DNA from 2 places in the Bacillus sp. NPDC094064 genome. Region 2 is predicted to be linked to the other one. Evidence: riboswitches for the same ligand, from Rfam matches in the RefSeq annotation. Region 2 holds a riboswitch; the other holds the start of a gene.
The links. A riboswitch is a leader RNA that binds a small molecule or an ion and turns the genes downstream of it on or off. The one in region 2 is predicted to bind thiamine pyrophosphate.

Region 1 (4,360 bases), on a different contig from region 2:
AATGAAAAAATATTGGCATAAGTTATCTTTTCTTCAAAAAAATGTATTGTTAACGGTGTTAGTTATTTTGACGCTTGTTGGTACTATGGGAGCGTTAAGTTTTAACATGTTTCAAAATAGTATGATGTCTATATTTGAAAGGCATTCTTTTGAAACAGGAGATACGGTATTACATAAATTAGACGAAGAGATAGTGAGAGATGTTGCAAAAGACCCAGCGGCAGAAAGAGAAAAGAGAGAGAAGTTAACAGAGAAATTAGATGAATCAACGGAAGAATTGAACAGTGTTGGACAAACGTATATTGTGGGAGCAAAAGAAAATGAAAAAGGCGAGTTACAAATCGTTGGCTTGTCTACAGGCTTAGCAAATGTTGTTGAAGTAAAGCCGGGAGACTATTATAAACAACCAGATCTTTGGATGAAAGCATATGATAAGGTAATGAGCACGAAAAAAGCAAACATGACAGTAGTATATGAAGACGCATTAGGATCATGGGTAACGATATTAGAGCCAATTAAAGATGGAGACGATAATATTGTGGCGATTGTTGCAGCGGATGTAGATGCCTCTATTGTTCCTAGTACAAAGGGAAAATTCATTATACAAGGTTTAATGTTTATTTGTATTTCTGTTTTAATTGCAACTGTTATTCAATTCTTAATTGTACGTAATGCACTTGCTCCATTGCGAGATTTGCGTGAAGGATTGCGCAAAGTCGGTGAAGGTGATTTAAGTGTTAAATTAGAGGAAAGACCAGATGATATTGGTATTATTAATGCGTATTTTAATAATACCATCGAGAAGTTTAAAGGAATTGTAGATAAAGTGAAGCAGACAGCAGAACAGGTTTCCTCATCTTCACAAGAATTGTCAGCGAGTACGAAAGAGAATAGTATGGCAGTTCAAGAAATCGTAAGTTCTATGGTTGGGTTAAGAGCTGGCGCTCAGTCTCAAGAAACTTCAGTACAACAGTATTTAGGTATTGTATATGAAATGGAAGATAAGATGGAAGAGATAACGAATGCTGCAAAACAAATGGCGATAGCATCTGAAGGTATGGAGCATCATTCAGTAGAAGGAAATGGTGTTATTGAACAGGCGATTAATCAAATGGGCATAATACAAAATGCAGTACAAGATTTATCTTCAATTATTTATTCGTTGGAAACAAGATCAAAAGAAATTAGTGATATTGTAACTGTAATTACTGGCATTTCAAATCAAACAAATTTATTAGCTTTAAATGCTTCTATTGAAGCTTCACGTGCTGGAGCGGCTGGAAGAGGGTTTGCTGTTGTTGCCGATGAAGTGCGTAAATTAGCAGAACAAACGGAAGCATCAGCAAAAGATATAGCAAAATTAATAGGGGAAACACAAGCTGAAACGGAAGAAGCTGTTGTTTCAATGCAAAAAGGTTCAAAAGAGGTAGAGTCTGGAATTACGCTCGTTCAAAGTAGTGGCTCCTTCTTTGAAAAAATTTCAAAATCAGCACAATCTGTTACAAATCAAGTTAGAACTGTTTCTAGCAATTCAAGTGATATACTGCAAAATAGCCAAAATATTGTTCGTGTTGTAAATGAACTATCACATATCGCAAATACGTATGCGAATAGTAGTAATATTGAAGAGAGTATGAAAGAACAGGAAATGTCTGTACAAGATATTGCCGAATTAGCTACTTCTTTAAGCTGGCTTTCACAGGAGTTACAAGAATTAATTGGGGAATTTAAAAGTTAAATGAAATGATTATGCACGCTTTTGTTTGTTCAATAAAATAAATCATGCTACAATGAAAACGAATTAAGAACCGGGGAGCCAATTGGCTGAGAGGATGTAAGTATACATCGACCCTCAACCTGATCTGGATAATGCCAGCGTAGGGAGTTACTTTAAAGTGATGTAGCATAAGTTATTATAGAATAACTTGTATACAAGGCTTTCCTACATGGTAGGAAAGCCTTTTCTTTTTTTGGAAAAGTTATATTTAAGGAGGAATTTATTATGTCACAACAAGTTACAATGTCATTTTCAGTAGTACCGCAAGCGAAGAACAAAGATGTATATTCTGTTGTTGATAAAGCAATTGAAGTTGTGCAACAATCGGGAGTTCGTTATGAAGTAGGAGCAATGGAAACAACGCTGGAAGGAGAATTAGATGTACTTCTTGATGTCGTGAAACGTGCACAGCAAGCATGCGTCGATGCTGGAGCAGAAGAAGTGATTACTTCGATTAAAATCCATTATCGTCCAAGCACTGGTGTAACGATAGATGAAAAGGTTTGGAAGTACCGTGATGAATATGCAAAACCAGAAGCAATCTAAACTAATTACAACTATTTGGCTTATCCTTCTCATTGCAATATGGGAAGGATCTGTTTCATTATTTAAAATTGAACCGTGGATTTTGCCAAAGCCTTCTGCCATTGTTCAAGAATTAATTGGGATGAAAGATTTACTATTACCAAATACGATGCAAACGCTGCAGGAAGTTATAATCGGACTGTTTTTTGCGATTTTACTCGGGACGAGCATTGCAATTCTTATGGACGTTATCCCTTTACTTCGTATTTTAATAAATCCGTTACTCGTTATTTCGCAAACAATTCCAATCGTTGTACTTGCGCCCTTATTTATTATTTGGTTTGGATATGGGATGTTGCCGAAAGTAATGGTAGTCATACTCGTTTGTTTCTTCCCAATTGCGCTTAGCATTTTAGAAGGTTTTCAAACAGTAGATAAAAACATGTTGAAATTGTTGCAAACGATGAAAGCAACGAAATGGCAAGTTTACCAAAAAGTAAAGTTTCCAGCAGTGCTCCCATACTTTTTTTCAGGCTTAAAAATTGCAGTTACATATAGCGTAATGGGGGCAATTATCGGAGAATGGCTCGGTGCAAGTGAAGGGTTAGGGGTTATGCTTACGAGAGCAACAAAATCCTTTTTAACTGCCCGAGTATTTGGTGTTGCAGCGATTATCGTCATGGTGACACTATGTCTGTATTTTATCGTGGAGTTTATGGCAAGAATAATAGCACCATGGATATATAGAAAGGACGGTAGGAAATGAAAAAGGGTTTAAAAGTGATGTTAGCTGCTTTATTAGCAGTAGGGGTGGCTGGATGTAATCCGGCGAAGAAAGAAGAAAGTGCAAGTAAAGATCAAAAAGTAAAAGTAGTATTAGATTGGTTTCCAAATACGAATCATACCGGTTTATATGTAGCGAAAGCGAAGGATTATTACAAAAAACAAGGGTTAGATGTAGAAATTATCCAGCCAGGTGATAATGTGACAGCGGAGCAAATGATAGCTTCAGGAAAAGCTGATTTCGCAATAAGTGCACAAGAAAATGTCACATTAGCTCGTGTGGAAGGGATTCCTGTTGTGTCTGTAGGAGCGATTATTCAGCATAACACGTCTGCTTTTGCATCGCTAAAAAAAGATAATATGACGTCACCGAAGGATTTTGAAGGTAAACGTTACGGAGGCTGGGGAGGACCAGCGGAAGAAGCGACGTTAAAAACAATTATGGATAAGCATCAAGCTGATTTTAATAAAGTTGAAAAAATCATTTTAGGGCAAACTGATTTCTTTAGATCAATTGGCCGAGATGCAGATTTCGAATGGATTTATTACGGATGGGATGGAATTGAAGCGAAGCGTCAAGGAAAAGAGTTAAATACGATTATGGTAAAAGATTTAGATCCAGCGCTTGATTTCTATAGTCCGGTTATTATTACGAGTGAAAAACATACGAAGCAAGACAAAGATTTTGTGAAAAAGTTTATGACCGCAACGACAGAAGGTTATAATTTTGCAATTAAAGAACCGAAAGAAGCGGCGGATATTTTAATTAAAGCTGTTCCAGATATAAATAAAGAGTTAGTACAAGAAAGTCAAAAATGGTTAAGTACAAAGTATCAAGATGATGCTAAAGCGTGGGGAGTACAGAAGGAAGAAGTTTGGACGAATTACATGAATTTCTTATATGACAACAAAGTTATTAAAAAGAAAATCGATGTAAAAGATGCCTTTACAAATGAATTCCTTCCAAGTGAAAAATGAGCGGATTACAAATAAAAGATATTGTGAAATCTTTCGATGGAAAGAATGTATTAGCGGATATTAGTGCCTCTATACAGGAGGGAGAGTTTGTCTCTTTTGTAGGTCCAAGTGGTTGTGGGAAAAGCACATTGTTAAATATGATTGCGAGTGTGGAAGAACCAACGAGTGGAGAGGTATTTTATAACGAGGAACATGTAAGAAAACAAGATGTTGTAAGTTATATGCCACAACAAGATTTATTGCTGCCGTGGCGATCTGCTTTGCAAAATATTGTCCTTCCATTGGAGATTGAAGGGA
Region 2 (4,360 bases):
TTGAAAATTTCAAAAGAGCTTTTCTTACTCGTATGTCCATTGAAGGGGATATCGTATTGAATTACGGATATGCAAAAGGTTATCGACCTTTAATGAATTATCTACTTCATTATATGGAAATGAAAGGTGTAGATATTTCGAACAAAGATATTTTAATTACAAATGGATTTACAGAAGGATTAGATATTGTACTCTCTTCTTTATCAAAGAAATCAGGGCGTGTTATTTGTGAGAATCCAACTCACCATGCTGCACTGAAGCTTTTTCGCTTGCATGGACTTGAAGTTCATGGGATTGATATGAATGATGATGGTATTGATACGCACGAAGTAGAAAAAAGTTTACGTGAAATGGATTTTGATTTTGCGTATTTAATTCCTTCTTATCATAATCCAACCGGTATAGTTACGAGTTCAGAGAAAAGAACGGAACTAATGAGACTATTTTCAAAATATAAGATTCCTATTATAGAAGATGGGTTTAATGAAGAATTGCGTTATTCAGGTTCACATTTAGCACCGTTATTAACTTTTGCTGGAGCTGGTAATAATGTCATTTATATTAGTAGCTTTTCAAAGGTACTTTTTCCCGGGTTACGTGTAGGCTGGATTATCGCAGATAAAGAGCTAATTCATTATTTAGAAAGTGTAAAAAGAGCGAGAACGATTCACACATCTACGTTAGATCAAGCTGTTTTATTTCAATATTTACATGAAGGATATTTTGAAAAATATTTAAAAAAGGCAAGGTCTGTTTATAAGAAAAAATATGAGTTAGCTGTTGGAGCGTGCAATCAGTACATTCCGTTTAAAAGAATGACTGGAGACGGTGGACTTCATTTATTTATAGAACTAGAAGAGCATATTAATGCCCGAAAACTTTTACAAAAGTGTTTTGAGAAAGGAGTTACGTTTTCTCCAGGAGATGTTTTTTATTCTGACGGAGGAGGAGCGAACACTTTCCGATTAGGATTTTCACGTTTGAAAGAAAAGGAAATAGTTAGCGGGATTCAAATAATTGGTGATACATTAAAAAATGAAACTTGGAGTTGAGAAGATGAGAATTGGCGTTATTATGGGAGGAGTATCCTCTGAAAAACAAGTATCAATTATGACTGGAAATGAAATGATTGCACATTTAGATAAAAGTAAGTATGAAATCGTTCCAATTACGTTAAATGAAAAAATGGATTTAATTGAAAAAGCGAAAGACATTGATTTTGCATTGTTAGCATTACACGGAAAATACGGAGAAGATGGTACGGTTCAAGGGACGCTTGAGAGTTTAGGTATTCCTTATAGCGGTAGCAATATGTTATCTAGCGGTATATGTATGGACAAAAATCTTTCAAAAAAGATTTTACGTTATGAAGGAGTAGAAACACCCGATTGGATTGAACTTACAAAAATGGAGGATCTAAACCTTGAAGAGTTAGAGAAGTTAGGATTTCCGTTAGTGGTAAAACCTAACTCTGGTGGTTCGAGTGTTGGAGTGAAAATCGTCTATAATAAAAATGAATTGATTTCAATGCTGGAAACTGTATTTGAATGGGATTCAGAAGTAGTAATTGAGAAGTATATAAAGGGTGAAGAGATTACATGTTCCATTTTTGATGGAAAACAGTTACCTATCATCTCGATTCGACATGCAGCTGAATTCTTTGATTACAATGCAAAATATGATGATGCTAGTACAATTGAAGAGGTGATCGAACTTCCAGCTGAAATTAAGGAACGTGTAAATAAGGCGTCACTGGCTTGTTATAAAGCATTAAAATGTAGTGTTTATGCAAGAGTTGATATGATGGTGAAGGACGGAATTCCATATGTAATGGAGATTAATACGTTACCAGGGATGACACAATCAAGTTTACTGCCAAAAAGTGCAGATGCTGCGGGGATTAATTATAGTAAACTATTAGATATGATAATTGAAACTTCATTAAAAGTGAGGAAAGAAGAAGGTTTTTAAGATAATTGCGCAATTAAAACTTTTGATAGTTCCACGAAGTATGCTATGATAATTACAATACGATAACTAAATATTTATCCACTAGGGGGGCCTTTTATAGGCTGAGATCAAATGGGATTTTGAGACTCTTAGTACCTGATCTGGTTAATGCCAGCGTAGGGAAGTGGGAAAGACGTTGCTATTTAATGAATAAATACTGTCAATTTCACTTTCTTTACGCCTGTAAAGAAAGTTTTTTTGTTTTATAGATTTAATAATTGTGGGTAAATACGTATGTTTTATAAATTATTGGAGGGATTTAAATGACTTTTTCACAATCATTACGTAAAGAAGTAGATTCAATTTGGGAAGCTAGTTTTAATCATCCTTTTGTAAAAAAACTTGGAGAGGGAACGTTAGATTTAGCTAGTTTTCGCTATTATGTGCTTCAAGATTCATATTATTTGAGTCATTTTGCTAGAGTACAAGCGTTAGGAGCTGCAAAAGCTCTTGAATTAGAAATAACTGCCCGTATGGCGCACCATGCTCAAAATACGTATGAGGCGGAATTATCATTACATGAGAATTTTGCCAAAAAGCTAGGGATTACAAAAGAAGAAAAAGATCATTTTATCCCTGCGCCAACCGCATATGCGTATACTTCACATATGTATCGAGCTGCGTACGAAGGACATTTAGGGGATATTATTGCAGCAATTTTACCTTGCTACTGGTTATATTATGAAATTGGTGAACGTTTAAAAGTGTGTCAACCTGAAGAGCCAATTTATCAAGAATGGATTTCTGCTTATGGATCTGATTGGTTCCGTACGTTAGTTGAGGAACAGATCGCTCGGTTAGATGCTATAGCTGAGACAGTAACAGAGGCAGATCGTAACCGTATGAAACAGCATTTTATTATTAGTAGTCAATATGAATATTCATTTTGGGAAATGGCTTATACTTTAGAAAAGTGGCCAGTGGATACAGACGTAAAAGATGTAATTGGATAAAGAGTAGAGGTATTGCTATACATAGGTATAGACAATACCTTTTTTTATAGTTTTTTGATGATCAAGAGAAATGAGAAAAGGAAGTAAGAATTATATGGGGGAATTACGGTTATTAACATTTATACATTTTATTGTTTCCTTCCCCACAAAATGGTGGGATTTTTTTAATTCTATTAAAAATAGTAAAAGCTCGTCCAAACTTTTTAAATCTATCTTACATAATATATAGTAATAAATTTGAAAGGAGATGTTAGTATGTCCTATTCTTATGGTGAAAATTGTAAGAGTTACAAAAAGAAATATCATGATTGTCAAAAAAGTAGTAAGTGTTATGACAAATATGATGGATATTATGAAAAATGTGATAAAAAGCATGAGGAAAACCCTTGGGTTCATGTGAAAGTGGATTGTTGTGATGATAAAGGGGAGAAGCTTGTAAGGGCGTCTGCTTTTAGAGCTATAAAAACAGGAAGCCAAAATGTTCCAGCTGATACTTTTGTTAAAGTATTATTCCAAAATGAACAATTTGATTTAGCGAATGAGTATAATCCAGCTACATCAATTTTTATTCCAAAGACAAGAGGCGTTTATTCTGTTATTGGAACGATTGCTTTTATTCCGAATAACATAAACGTAAATTATAGAGCGCGGGTAGAAATTCGTGTTAATGGAAATCCAGCAATTGCAATAGATAATGACTTTTTTGGTCCAATAAACTTTGCCAATGTCGTTGCTGTTTCATCAATCATTCAATTGAATGCAGGGGATTTAGTCGAGATTTTTGCACAAAGTAGCGCAGCTGGAGTTATTTCTAATGTAGAAAACAGTACGCATTTTGAAGCTGCAAGATTTCCGTCTCCAAAAGCATAAGTGATATGAAATTTCATCAGTAATTTTTTCTAAGGACATTCCCTAATTTATATTTGACCTGCATGCATGCAGGTCTTTTTTTCGAGAAAAAGGGGACGTTTCCGGGGATTTCTCAAAATAGAATCAATATACGCTATACCTATACAGTTCTTTGAAAAAAATAATGTGTGGATAACGTATCTATGCGCTCATAATCGATGATCGTAGCCCTTCTTATGTAGGGAAATTGAAACAACAATGGAAGCAAGCTAGTGTTTGGAAAGGACTAACTATTTGTAGTTTAAACAAGCATTAATTAATTATACAAACAAAAAAAGAGCACTTTGTATAGGTGACATGATCGGGCGTGCGTAATGATCAAGATAATTACTTGCCGCATATTTATATGTTTTAAATAAAAGCCCTTTTCGTGTAGATTGTTTTTTTTTTGCGATGAAAATAAGACCTTAGATCAAATCCAGGTCTTAAGTATTTATGAAAGCTTTCTTCGTATGGCGATATTAATCTTCAACACAATTTCTAAATTC

Region 1: it holds a riboswitch for thiamine pyrophosphate, as region 2 does, so the genes downstream of both, ACQKNI_RS21165 (MTH1187 family thiamine-binding protein) here and tenA (thiaminase II) in region 2, are expected to answer to the same signal.

The regions. Positions count from the first base shown of each region.
Region 1 covers NZ_JBNNUI010000010.1:90,593-94,952, reverse strand. Annotated here, with positions in the region: gene ACQKNI_RS21170 (methyl-accepting chemotaxis protein) at 2-1,738, shown strand; TPP riboswitch at 1,800-1,901, shown strand; gene ACQKNI_RS21165 (MTH1187 family thiamine-binding protein) at 2,003-2,323, shown strand; gene ACQKNI_RS21160 (ABC transporter permease) at 2,295-3,068, shown strand; gene ACQKNI_RS21155 (ABC transporter substrate-binding protein) at 3,065-4,063, shown strand; gene ACQKNI_RS21150 (ABC transporter ATP-binding protein) at 4,060-4,360, shown strand, end outside.
Region 2 covers NZ_JBNNUI010000001.1:762,055-766,414, reverse strand. Annotated here, with positions in the region: gene ACQKNI_RS04150 (PLP-dependent aminotransferase family protein) at 1-1,052, shown strand, start outside; gene ddlB (D-alanine--D-alanine ligase) at 1,057-1,971, shown strand; TPP riboswitch at 2,045-2,150, shown strand; gene tenA (thiaminase II) at 2,274-2,963, shown strand; gene ACQKNI_RS04135 (ABC transporter permease) at 3,219-3,833, shown strand.